DNA from 3 places in the Peribacillus sp. N1 genome. Region 3 is predicted to be linked to each of the others. Evidence: predicted binding sites of a transcription regulator. Region 3 holds the regulator's gene; each other region holds the start of a gene.
The links. The regulator LexA, encoded in region 3, represses DNA repair genes until DNA is damaged. The targets are predictions, from matches to a motif close to CGAACATATGTTCG.
Positions count from the first base shown of each region.

Region 1: a site for LexA is predicted at 1,964-1,977, ahead of recA (recombinase RecA). Genes of this name have one in related genera too.
Region 2: a site for LexA is predicted at 2,582-2,595, ahead of uvrB (excinuclease ABC subunit UvrB). Genes of this name have one in related genera too.

Region 1 covers NZ_BAAHZO010000006.1:35,395-39,949, forward strand. Annotated here, with positions in the region: gene rny (ribonuclease Y) at 1-429, opposite strand, end outside; gene recA (recombinase RecA) at 772-1,818, opposite strand; gene ACYP5M_RS20940 (competence/damage-inducible protein A) at 2,166-3,398, opposite strand; gene pgsA (CDP-diacylglycerol--glycerol-3-phosphate 3-phosphatidyltransferase) at 3,422-4,006, opposite strand; gene ACYP5M_RS20950 (helix-turn-helix domain-containing protein) at 4,171-4,555, opposite strand, start outside.
Region 2 covers NZ_BAAHZO010000003.1:268,577-273,131, forward strand. Annotated here, with positions in the region: gene uvrA (excinuclease ABC subunit UvrA) at 1-458, opposite strand, end outside; gene uvrB (excinuclease ABC subunit UvrB) at 465-2,450, opposite strand; gene ACYP5M_RS14260 (CsbA family protein) at 2,669-2,899, opposite strand; gene ACYP5M_RS14265 (catalase) at 3,090-4,555, opposite strand, start outside.
Region 3 covers NZ_BAAHZO010000001.1:231,262-235,816, reverse strand. Annotated here, with positions in the region: gene tkt (transketolase) at 1-802, opposite strand, end outside; gene ACYP5M_RS01105 (DUF896 domain-containing protein) at 1,034-1,267, opposite strand; gene ACYP5M_RS01100 (YneB family resolvase-like protein) at 1,333-1,989, opposite strand; gene yneA (cell division suppressor protein YneA) at 2,009-2,320, opposite strand; gene lexA (transcriptional repressor LexA) at 2,476-3,099, shown strand; gene ACYP5M_RS01085 (glucosaminidase domain-containing protein) at 3,305-3,919, opposite strand; gene ACYP5M_RS01080 (hypothetical protein) at 4,284-4,555, shown strand, end outside.

The DNA.
Region 1 (4,555 bases), on a different contig from region 3:
AAGCTCTGTTTGCTGCTTACGAACCGTCTCGTCCACTTTGCTTTCCATCTCTTCAATATGCTGTTGTCTTTGGTTTAGAGAATCTTCTTTTTTCTCCAAAAGGCTTTCACGTTTGTCTAACGTTTCATCCTTGCGGTCCAGATTCTCTTCTCTTTGCAATAACCGATTTTCTTGTTTTTGTAATTCGTTCCTTCTTTCACGGGCTTCCCGATCCGAATCGGCACGAACTTTATGAATTTCATCTTTTGCTTCCAACAAGGCTTCTTTCTTAAGTGCTTCCGCTTCACGTTTTGCATCCTCAAGGATGTGTTCAGCAGAGCCCTTTGCCCCTGCTATTTTACTCTCAAATTTTGATTTGTGAATAAAATAACCAACAACTGCACCGACGATTAGGCCAAGCAAAGTGAAGATGATTGTCATGGGTTCCATCGTTTCACCTCCCCTTGCTATGAACTTTTTACATAAAATGTTGAACTGTCGGCAAGTACATTGCACATAAATTCAATATACAGCACTTAATTTTCAAAATTTTAGTTTGAAAAATTGTAAAATATACATATTAATTGTATAGTTGAGAATTTTTATTGTCAAGCGTTTGTCCCTTATGTATCAATGATTATTCAAGTTTTCTCAATATCAACCATCATAATGTACAGCATTCTTTATGGAAAAGTTATTTCAATGCCATTTATTCCGCTGAAAATTTCACACTTTTCTCAAAATATATAGAAAAGGCCTAAGCGAACAAGCTTAGGCCTTTTCCAAATACCATTAATCAAGCAATTCAAAATGCTCTTCTGGTTCATTTTCTTCTGGCGGTAATTCATGCTCTCCATCGAGATTATAGTGATCTCTGATTTTCTGAGAAATTTCCTGAGCGATATCCTGATTTTCTTTCAAGAACAGCTTCGCATTTTCGCGGCCTTGTCCAACACGCTCTTCATTGTATGAATACCACGAGCCGCTTTTAAGGACGATATCAAGATCTGCACCCATATCGATGATTTCACCTTCCTGGGAAATCCCTTGACCATACATGATGTCAACTTCTGCTTGACGGAATGGTGGAGCAACCTTGTTTTTTACAACTTTGATTTTCGTTTTATTACCGACGATTTCATTACCCTGTTTTAATTGTTCCGCACGGCGCACTTCCAGACGAACAGTTGAATAGAACTTCAATGCCCGGCCTCCTGGAGTCGTTTCTGGATTCCCAAACATAACACCGATTTTTTCACGGACTTGGTTAATGAAAATGGCAATGGTATTTGATTTATTAATGGCACCAGACAGTTTTCTAAGCGCCTGGGACATCATCCGCGCTTGAAGACCCATATGGGAATCTCCCATTTCGCCTTCGATTTCAGCTTTAGGAACAAGTGCTGCCACCGAATCAATGACAATGATATCTACAGCTCCACTTCGAACTAATGCTTCAGCGATCTCCAAGGCCTGTTCACCCGTATCAGGCTGTGAAAGCAGTAAATCATCTATATTTACACCAAGTTTTTCTGAATATGCTGGATCTAAAGCATGCTCTGCATCAATGAATGCAGCCGTGCCGCCAGTCTTTTGTACTTCTGCAATAGCATGTAATGCAACAGTCGTTTTACCTGAGCTTTCAGGTCCATATATCTCAATGACCCGGCCTCTTGGATATCCGCCCACTCCCAATGCTACGTCCAATGCTAAAGAACCGCTTGAAATCGTTGAAATCCTACGATCAGACTGTTCCCCAAGTTTCATAATAGAACCTTTACCAAATTGTTTTTCAATTTGTTTTAACGCCATATCTAAAGCCGCTTGACGATCACTCACTCAATTTCCTCCTCTATATTCAAATAATCGGCTGTCCGATTAAAGGTGTACTTACGTTAGCAATTATTCGAGATCAAGGTTTGCATCCTGTCTCAAAACCTATCTTTACTATATACTCTTTTTACAATTTTGCCAAGCAAAAAGTCGAACATTCATTCGTTTTTTTCTTTCGGGGCATTCTCTGTAAAAAAGCGTTTTATCTTAAGGAAATCTCCATTTCCTTTCACTTGCTCCCTAAAAAAAACATTTTCATTGAATTAACTTTTTTCTTTTTTTCCCTATTTTTCAAGAAACAAACTTCTAAAACCAAATAAAAAGCAGAGCTGTAAAAAGCTCTGCTTTTAGCGTTATAAATCCCTTAATAGGTAATGACAGCCGTACTTCACACTCCGAATCCGGTTTTGCGCCCTGCTTCCGGAAAGATTCAACTCCTTGAAATGAGTGTTTCCATCCCGATAGGAAATGCCAATGAATACTGTCCCTACAGGCTTGCCTTCTTGTTCATCCGGACCTGCAACACCCGTGAAGCTTATGCCTACATCCGCATCGAGCTTGCTCCGGACATTAGAGGCCATTTCCATTGCACACTCACCGCTGACCACCCCATGCTCAGATATGGTATCATCGCTGACGCCAAGGACGTTCGACTTCGCATCATTCGTATAGCAGACAATTCCGCCTTTGAAGACTTTACCCGCGCCCGGTATGGTTGTCAGCTGTTCTTGGAACATCCCACCGGTCAAGCTTTCAGCTGCAGCAATTGAAAGCTTGCGGACCGTTAATTCTTTTACAAGTTCCTTTATTAGCGAAGTATTATCACTTCCATAGTGGAACTTACCGACCCTGCTAAGAATTTCTTTTTCCGCTTCTAAAATAAGCTCTTCGCATTTTTCTTTAGAAGAGTCTTTAGCGGTGATCCTTAACGTCACTTCCCCTTCGGCTGCCAGCGGAGCAATTGTCGGATTCGTTTGATTGACAAGAAGATCTTCAATCACCGTTTCCAGTTCGGCTTCACCTATACCGTAGAACCGAAGAACCTTGGAATCGATCCGTTCATGCTTTTCCAGTTTATTCATGATCTTTTCATAACCATAACTTAAAAACATCGGCTCCATTTCACTTGGCGGACCAGGGAGAAGCATATATGTAATCCCAGATTTGGACAAGACCATTCCCGGTGCCATGCCATGATCGTTTGCCAACACTTCACTGCCTTCTAAGACAAGGGCCTGTTTTTTGTTGTTTTCCGTCATCGGCCGTTCCCGTTTTTGGAAGTAAGCTTCAATGGAATGCAAAGCTTCATCATTAAAAACGAGCTTTTTCCCTATATGGCGAGCAATCGTTTCTTTCGTTAAATCATCTTTGGTAGGACCGAGTCCACCGGTAAAGACAATCAAGTTCGCCCTAGATTCAGCGATTTCTATAGCTTGTTGTAAACGGCGATCGTTATCCCCGACCACAGTATGGTAAAAAACGTTGATCCCCATTTCCGCAAACTGCTGCGATAAGAACCTTCCATTAGTGTTATTGATTTGTCCTAAAAGAAGCTCTGAGCCCACTGCAATGATTTCTGCATCCATCTTTTCAAAACCACCATTCGTTTTTACTTTGAATTAACAAATACTTCTTTGTTTTTTATAAAATAATCCAAGCCTGACCAGATTGTAAAGATTAATGCAATCCACAATGCGATATTGGCAAATGGAAGTGAAATTAAGGCAAATGGGAGGTTATGCAGCAATAAAGCCGAAATAGAAACAATTTGTGCCCATGTTTTTATTTTACCAAGCTGGTTCGCTGCAACCACTTCCCCTGTACCCGCTAGCACCAAACGCAATCCGGTGACTGCAAACTCGCGACTTATGATCACGATGGCGATCCATGATTGACCGTACATTAAATCTAGATCAACCAAAACGATTAAGGCAGCCGAAACCAGAAGCTTATCAGCCAGTGGATCTAAAAATTTCCCTAAATCAGTAATCATATTATATTTTCTGGCAAAATGGCCATCGATCCAATCCGTAGTGGAAGCGATAATAAAGAGGATGGCTCCAGCTAAGTGCGCCACTGGCAAACTGTATTCTCCCCAAGTCAGCGTCCCCCATGAAAAAGGAACGAGCATGATGATTAAAAATACTGGTATTAAACAGATTCTTGCTACTGTAATCTTATTAGGCAGATTCAAAACTTTTACCTCCAAAATTTACGCCTGCCATTCGGGCCTGCGTCTTAGATCTAAAATACGCTTTTATGTATAATTTAACTCAAAATCCAATCTTATATGCCGGGTAATCCATTTCCCCGTCGCCTTACCATTAAATAGAGCAAAAATAGTCATCTATAAGATGACTATTCGGCTTTCGTAAATTGTATCGTAACCAATTGCGTATTCACTTCAGTCGGTGAAATGGAATACTCCAGCTTCTCATCATTCACATAAATCTCAGTTTCATATGCTCTGCCTATATTGATGACAGCTTCTTTTTCATTGGTGAAATCAATTTCCTGGCTTTTGTCCTTGTCGATAGTGCCCTGGAATAGTAATTTACCTTCACCATTTTTTATGCCGACCCATGGCGAGCCTTTTGAGGTCACCTTTAATTTAAAGGTATCGGTATTTTTTAATTCATACGTACTATTTTTACCGCTGGAACTTGTGACGGCAAGTTTTTGCTCTTTCTTTTCATCTTTGACAACTGCATCATCTTCATTCTTCTCATCAGATGACTCAGAT
Region 2 (4,555 bases), on a different contig from region 3:
AATACTTGAAGCTTGGTTCGCTCAGGGTAATCAAGAATGCGGTCCACCATTTGCTCTATCGTTTGTGAGGTGATTTCTATATTATGGATGGGACAGGTCGGCCTGCCGACCCGTGCAAATAACAGCCTTAAATAATCATAGATCTCCGTAACAGTCCCTACGGTTGAACGAGGATTTCGACTGGTCGTTTTCTGGTCTATGGAAATGGCTGGTGACAAACCTTCTATCGCATCGACATCCGGTTTATCCACTTGGCCTAAGAATTGACGAGCATAAGCGGAAAGTGATTCCACATAACGTCTTTGCCCTTCTGCATAAATCGTATCAAAAGCCAAGGAAGACTTTCCAGATCCGGATAATCCGGTCAGCACAACAAGTTTGTCTCTCGGTATCGTGATATCAATATTCTTTAAATTGTTGGCCCTGGCGCCTTTTATCACAATTTTATCCATTGCCATGTTTCGTCACCCTTCCGCTTTTAACTCTAGTAATAAATCACGCAGCTCGGCAGCTCGCTCGAAGTCCAGTGCCTTTGCCGCTTCCTTCATTTCTTTTTCCATGCTTGCCATCACTTTTAAACGCTCTTTTTTAGGAAGCTTCGCGAGGCTTGGTGCAAGGTCTTCCTTATACTCTTCGCCTTCTTCGGCAACATGAGTCGCCCTTATGGAGTCGCGGATATCCTTTTGAATGGTTTGAGGCAATATTCCATGCTCTTTATTATAATTTTCCTGGATTTCACGGCGCCGCCTCGTTTCATTGATGGCAAGTTCCATCGAATTCGTGATTCGGTCTGCATACATGATGACGTGGCCGTTCGCATTACGGGCTGCACGGCCCATCGTTTGAATAAGCGAACGTTCCGAGCGAAGGAACCCTTCTTTATCGGCATCCAGAATGGTCACTAACGACACTTCCGGAATATCGAGGCCTTCCCTTAAAAGATTGATTCCAACTAGAACATCATATTTGCCCATTCGAAGTTCCCGGATGATTTCTATCCTTTCCAAGGTCTTCACTTCCGAATGAAGATATTGGACCTTGATGCCGATTTCCTTTAAATAATCAGTTAAATCCTCAGACATCTTTTTCGTCAAGGTCGTTATGAGCACACGCTCGTTCTTTTTGACGCGTTCCTGAATTTCACCGATCAAGTCATCTATTTGCCCTTCAATCGGCCGCACTTCCACCGTCGGATCCAGCAATCCGGTAGGACGGATGATCTGCTGAACCATTTCCGGGGTATGTTCGAGTTCATATGGTCCCGGAGTTGCCGAAACGAATATGGATTGATGGACCTTTTTTTCAAATTCCTCAAATCTTAGCGGGCGGTTATCTTTCGCAGACGGCAGACGGAAGCCATGATCGACGAGCACTTGCTTACGCGCCTGATCTCCATTGAACATTCCGCGGATTTGCGAGAGGGTTACGTGTGATTCATCCACGACCAATAGGAAATCCTCTGGAAAGTAATCTATTAAAGTGTATGGTGTCGCACCTGAGGGACGAAGCGTCAAATGGCGGGAATAGTTCTCGATCCCTGAACAAAAGCCCATTTCACGCATCATTTCCAAATCATAACGGGTCCGCTGCTCCAAGCGCTGCGCTTCAAGGAGTTTTTCATCTTCCCTTAATTCCTTCAATCGTTCTTCCAGTTCCGTTTCGATATTTTGAATGGCTATCCGCATTTTCTCTTCGCGGGTTACGAAGTGGGAAGCCGGGAAAATGGCGATATGATCCCGTTCACCGGTAATTTCGCCAGTCAGGGCATCGACTTCACGAATACGGTCAATCTCATCCCCGAAAAACTCGACCCGTACGCAATGTTCATCACGTGAGGCCGGGAAAATTTCGACCACGTCGCCGCGAACGCGGAAGGTCCCCCGTTGGAAAGCAATATCATTACGTTCATATTGAATATCCACGAGTCTGTGCAGCAAGGCATTCCGGTCTATCTCCATGCCTGTTCGGAGGGAAACGACCATCTCCCGGTACTCTTCAGGAGAACCGAGTCCATATATGCACGAAACACTGGCAATGATGATGACATCTTTCCTTTCGAACAAAGACGAGGTTGCCGAGTGACGCAGTTTATCGATTTCATCATTGATGCTTGCATCTTTCTCGATGAATGTATCCGTGGATGGAACATAAGCCTCTGGCTGGTAGTAATCATAATAGCTAACGAAGTACTCAACGGCATTATTAGGGAAGAACTCTTTGAACTCACTATAAAGCTGCCCTGCCAACGTTTTATTGTGGGCAATGACAAGAGTCGGTTTATTGATTCTTTGAATCACATTGGAAACGGTGAACGTTTTCCCTGTCCCCGTTGCCCCCAATAACGTCTGCATTTCCTTGCCTTCCTTAATCCCTTCGACCAGCATTTCAATTGCTGCCGGCTGATCTCCTTGAGGAGAGTATTTTGAGACTAACTCAAACTTATCCTTCACCAAGCATAGCCTCCTATTGAAATATTTTTATATGAAAACGGGACATAACTATATCCCTTCTATTTATTCCGGTTTGATAAAGCATATATACACATTCTACCACAATAGCCTTAAAACAAACCAGCAATAAGCGAACATCCATTCTATTTTTGTTTTATGGACTTCATGATGTGTTGAGGGGAATTACAAGTTTGGGTACAAAAAAAGCACCTTTTGTGTCAGGCGCTCTTGGATGTACGTTTCATCATTCTTTTTGATAACCAAAATCCCACTGTTAGGGATAAGGCATCGACGATGATCAATAAGTTTGTATGCGTATAACCTTTATATGCGGAAGCTGTAATCAAGGCAACAGTTAAAACAAGGCCCACGACATTGTTATAGGTGACCCTTGAAAATAGCATGACGAGTAGACAAGGAAGGAAAAGGGCAGAAAGAAATTTAATCATTTTTTCATCTCCTTTATAAGAGAAAAATAGAGTAGTTTCAGTTTAAATGATTATCAAGTTTTTTGCCAATCAATTTCCCACTTGATTTTCAAGGCATCATCAGAAGAACCTTCCACACTTCCATCAATTATGCCCATTAAAAAAAGAGGCAAACCCCTTTATAGGGAAGTTTGCCTCTTTTTTAGTCCCATCAATATGGATCCGCTTCATGTCCTTTACTAACGGCATCCTCAGGGTTATCCGTCCCGCCCAGTGGTTTTGAAGATTCCGTATGTTCAGAAGCCGAGGCCAGTCCCTCTTTCAATCTGCGGCCATACTCTTCATCGGCCTCTTCGGCAAGTGCTATCATTTTTTCCTGAATGCGCTTGTCGGCAGGAGCCAATGCCGCCACTAAATTGGAAATTAAATCGTCCTTTTCCCAATCCTCGAATTCACGGAATGTTTCCCCGGCCTGTTTCGTATTATTTTGACGATCGATTGTCTCACGAACAAGTTTCCCTTCCACCATAGGTGTATGCTCCTTGCCCGTCTGCTTGGCTTCTTTCAAGCCGCCGACAGTTGATGGTTCGTAGTTGATGTGGGGGCTTTGGCTGCCTCTGCCAACTTCATATTGCATCTGTCCGCCAGTCTGATTCGTGGCTGTTCGTTTTTTCGGAGCATTGATCGGCAATTGCAGATAATTCGCGCCAACACGGTGACGCTGTGTATCGGAATAAGAGAATGTACGTCCCTGTAACATCTTGTCATCAGAAAAGTCCAGTCCATCCACTAGGACACCTGTGCCGAATGCAGCCTGTTCGACTTCAGTGAAATAGTCTTCAGGGTTTCTATTCAATACCATCGTACCGACATGCAGCCAAGGGAACTCATCTTTCGGCCAGATCTTCGTATCATCCAGCGGATCGAAATCCAACTCAGGATGATCATCATCACTCATGATTTGTACGTTGAGATCCCATTCAGGATAGTCCCCGCGTTCGATCGCTTCATAAAGATCCTGTGTGGCATGATTGAAATTCGTAGCTTGAATTTCATTGGCCTCTTGCTGTGTCAGGTTCTTGATCCCTTGTTTCGGTTCCCAATGATACTTGACAAGCACTGCTTTCCCTTCCTCATTCACCCATTTATAAGTATTGACCCCTGATCCTTGCATCATGCGATAGTTAGCTGGAATGCCCCATGGGGAAAACACAAAGGTAACCATATGGAATGTTTCAGGCGAACTCGAGCAAAAATCGAAAATCCTCCTGCCGTCCTGAATATTCGTGACCGGATCCGGTTTGAAGGCATGAATCAAATCCGGGAATTTCATGGCATCACGGATAAAGAAAATTTTCAGGTTATTGCCTACAAGATCCCAGTTTCCGTCTTCCGTATAAAATTTAACGGCAAATCCCCTTGGGTCACGTAACGTTTCCGGGGACGTCCCTCCATGAATAACAGATGAAAATCTCACGAATACCGGGGTTTTTTTACCTTCTTCCTGAAAAACCTTCGCTCTCGTATATTTTGAAATCGGCTCGTCCCCCGCCTTACCGGTCGGAACGAAATAACCATGCGCACCTGCACCGCGGGCATGCACAACCCGTTCAGGGATACGCTCCCTATCGAAGTGGCTGATCTTTTCCAGGAAATCATAGTTCTCAAGTGTACTAG
Region 3 (4,555 bases):
CAAGCGGAGCGCCGTGAACAGCAGATTTACCTGAACGGTTTGGTGAACCGTAACCAATAACCGTTTTCACTTCGATTAATGTTGGGCGTGCATCGTCGGTTTTCGCTTCTTCAATCGCTTTAGCAATTTCCTGAAGATCATTCCCATCCTCAACGCGGATATATTGCCATCCATAAGATTTGAACCGGTCTGCTACGCTTTCACTAAATGATTGGCTTAAGTCGCCGTCAAGAGAAATATCATTAGAATCATATAAAACAACGAGTCTTCCGAGTTGTAGATGTCCAGCTAATGAAGCGGCTTCTGCAGAAACACCTTCCATTAAATCTCCATCTCCACAAATGCCATATGTATAATGATCGACCACATTATAAGAATCGCGGTTATAGCTTTCTGCCAAGTGACGTTCAGCCATTGCCATTCCTACTGCCATTGCGATACCTTGTCCAAGCGGCCCGGTAGTTGCATCAACACCAGCCGTATGACCGTATTCAGGATGTCCTGGAGTTTTACTGCCCCATTGACGGAAGCTTTTCAAATCATCGATAGATAAGCCATAGCCCGATAAATGAAGAAGGCTGTATAACAGCATAGAACCATGTCCAGCTGAAAGAACAAAGCGATCTCTATTAAACCAATCGGGATTTTTCGGGTTATGGTTCATATATTCGGTCCATAGTTTATACGCCATCGGCGCAGCACCCATTGGCATACCTGGATGGCCGGAATTAGCCTTTTCAATTGCATCAATTGATAATGTACGAATCGTATTGATAGAAAGTGCATCTAATTTATCTAACATATTGTAAAAACATCCCTTCCTGTAATGTACCTCTTTATATTATAGTGACAAGCATAATATCACAACTAAAATCACTATTTACTGCCTCAATATTGCAATTTTCTATAATAACAGAAGTCCCCTATTTAGATTAAACTAAATAGGAGAATACATACATGCATGCACTCCCTTTTTACTCCTAAATGCTAACAGGATACTCAAGCGGAATGTTTTATCAGAAGGATCCAAGCATTAATGTAAGTTTCTTTTTTCTTTTATATTTTTTATCTTTTGAGGAGTGACGTCATTACCTTCTGGATCAACGACCTTCACATGCTCCAACGTATCAGTCATGGACTTTCTGAATGTTTCCAAATACTCACTTCTCAATTGGGTTTGCTCTTTCGCCTCAACTTCCGTCAAACCTTCAGCCTTCGCCTTTTTAGAAAGTTCATTAATACGGGCTATTTTTTCTTTTGATAACATAATTTCGCTCCTTCATAATCTCCGGATATTGTCATGGTATTAAAAAAAAAGCGAAATTACAAGTTCTAAGATTTACTTTCATTTGTATTCAGTTGATGTTCGAGAAAACGCCTGTTCACAGTAGCCTTTGAAACATTGTATCCAAAGCCCCTTAAAGTGGCTGCGATTTCTGCGAATGTCAATCCATTGGCCCGAAGTTTAATAATTTCTTCAATAGGGATTTCCATACGGTCCCTTCCAGTGGAATTCCTTTGATTCTGAAGGTTTTTTTGAGGACGGTATCCTTTTTCAACGGCTCTTATCATCCCGCGCTTTATTTTAAGATTATGTAGTTTCCTTTGGTATTCTTCTACAATACCGACTATCTGGATGACCATGGCATCCGAATCCGATAACTCAAGCTCCCCGTCATGTGAGAGTGTATAAATTTTAACATTTTCTTTAAGGATGACATGGAAAAGGGCTATTTTGGCATTCCCTCTTCCCAGCCTTGTTTCATCCTGGATTAATAGTACTTCAGCTTCTTTAGTTTTAAATAGTTCGAGCATGTCAAAAATGCCATCCCGATTCAACTCATAACCACTTGCCTGCTCTTTTATTATGGATATAACTTCAACATCCATCTTTTCTGCCAATTTGACTAACTCATCTTCCTGCCTTGCCAATGATGTTTCCTGTGACTCTTTTTCTGTGCTGACCCTACAATAGATTACCGCCTTCATAATACCCTACCTTCACTGCTTACTGCTCACTGGCCAAATTCTGGACAAGTTCTTCCCCTTTAACCGGTATGACGATGACTTGACCAGGTTTAATTGTATCCGCCCTGACACCATTATGCTCTTCTATCCAACCAATGAATTCTTTTTTTGTCAAATTTGCTTCTTCGTATTCTTCGGCGATTCCCCATAGGGTATCACCTTCACTTACTTCTATAGAAAGGAAATCCTTTTTTGGATCATTGTTCAATGTACAAGAGAATAAAATTGAAAAGATGAATACTGATCCCGCTAATAGAATCGTATAAATATAATTTTTGTATAATTTTTTCATAAATATCCCTCCAAAGCGAATGTTCGTTCGTGTTTTATGGTCAAATTATAATACGAACGTTTGTTTCAGTCAACAACAAAATTCGAACTTATGTTTGTATAGAATTGGGGGCCATGCTATAATGTAGCAAAGAACATTGGGGAAGAGGTGCACATATGACTAAACTATCAAAAAGGCAGCAAGATATTCTTGATTTCATTAAAGAAGAAGTTCGCCAAAAAGGGTATCCACCTTCCGTACGGGAGATTGGTGAAGCAGTGGGACTTGCTTCAAGTTCAACAGTACACGGGCATTTATCACGCCTGGAAAGCAAAGGCCTGATTAGACGTGACCCAACCAAGCCAAGGGCCATTGAAATAATGAATTTGGAGGAAGCGAACAATATTCCCAAAGTCAATGTCGTGAACGTGCCGTTACTTGGAAAAGTAACAGCGGGAATGCCGATAACGGCCATTGAGAACATAGAAGAATACTTTCCGCTTCCCGAAAGCATGGTTCCACATGATGACCATGTATTCATGCTGGAAATCATGGGTGAAAGTATGATCGAAGCAGGAATTCATGATGGGGATTATGTCATCGTGAAACAACAAAGCAATGCCAATAATGGAGATATCGTCGTGGCCATGACGGAAGATGATGAAGCCACTGTAAAACGATTCTTTAAGGAACCGGATTACATAAGGCTTCAGCCTGAGAACTCGAATATGGAACCAATTATTTTACGAGATGTTTCGATACTTGGAAAAGTAATAGGCTTATATAGACAAATACACTAAAAGCGCTAACCGCGCTTTTTTTGTTTGTTTAATCTATGTCCCGAATTCTCTCAATATGCATATGGAATTTTAATAGAATCAAGTTTTCATGGGAATTTAAACATCCTTAATTACGAACGGAAGTATACGATCGCCTAATATGTACTTTGGTAACACTCTGATTACAATAAAAAAGAGAGCTTTAACTACCGCTCCCAGTTAAAATTCACTTCACTCGTAATCTTTGGTTCACTTTAATTAGGTTAAGATCTACCAAGCCGTTCCACTGTTGAATCTGCACTTGTGTAGAACCGTATGCTTTTGCAAGCGCAGAGACGGTATCCCCTTTTTGGACAATATGATAAACCTCTTCTATACTTGCATCATATTTTGTTAAATCGCTTGTTTCGATAAGGTTCACCAGTTTTTCAATATAGTTGGGATCCGAGGCGTACCCAGCATCGAAAATTGCTTTGAGTGCTTTTCTGTAATCTTTTTCTCCAATGACAGCCGTATAAAGACTTCTATTCCATGAAGTCCCCTTTGCATATAAATTGGCAAGATCTCTAAGACTTTCTTCCCAAGATGGGTATTTTCTGAATTTGTTCCATACTTGAACGGGTACGCCATTGACATATTCCATTGTCTGAATGATGACAGACTCACCCTTGAAGTCACCTTTTGTACCGAATATATTTTTTCCTTTGCTTGCTAATAAACTTGTCCCATATCCACTCTCCAAACAAGCTTGTGCAATGACAACAGAAGGTAATATTTTAAATTCCTGTTGAATTTTCTGGGCATAGGGAGCAATTTCCTTAATAAATGTTTCCTTGCTCATTAGAACCTCCCATCAATGGTTTTACTTTATTTTTCACTGTTCATCTTCATTCTTATCGTATTCTCATCTATTAAAAAGGTTACGGCCAGTCCCATACAAAAGGTTCTGATGTTTGGCTAATTGTTTTTATTATAGATTTCTTACCTAGAGTTGCCTGCTTCGAGTATTATTTATCCATTTCCCTACCAAACAGGAAAAGCCGTCAATCCATTTAATTAAATGGATTGACGGCTTTTCCTATTGAACACTGAAAATCTTCAAAACTTGTTCGTTAATTTTAAATTTGTAATTATTTATTTTTGTATAAAACCTTGATGAAAAACAAAAACTATTTTTAAAAACTTCATTTCAAGGTGGTGAAATCATGGACTACCCAACCGTCCATACAAACTTCTGGGATGCAGTGATAGCCATTCCTACCATCATGATTCTTACTCAACTTATTAAGGTCATGTTTCATATTCATCCAAAATTCGTCCCTACCATCGCTTTGGGTCTTGGCTTGTTCATTTCCATTTTCATCAGTCATCGTCATCACTTGGTTTCAGGAATTTTCATGGGCTGGTTTTATGGCTATGCAAGCATAGGCAATTATGCTGCACTCAAAACTGGTATTTTGTCTTATAGAGAATCCTA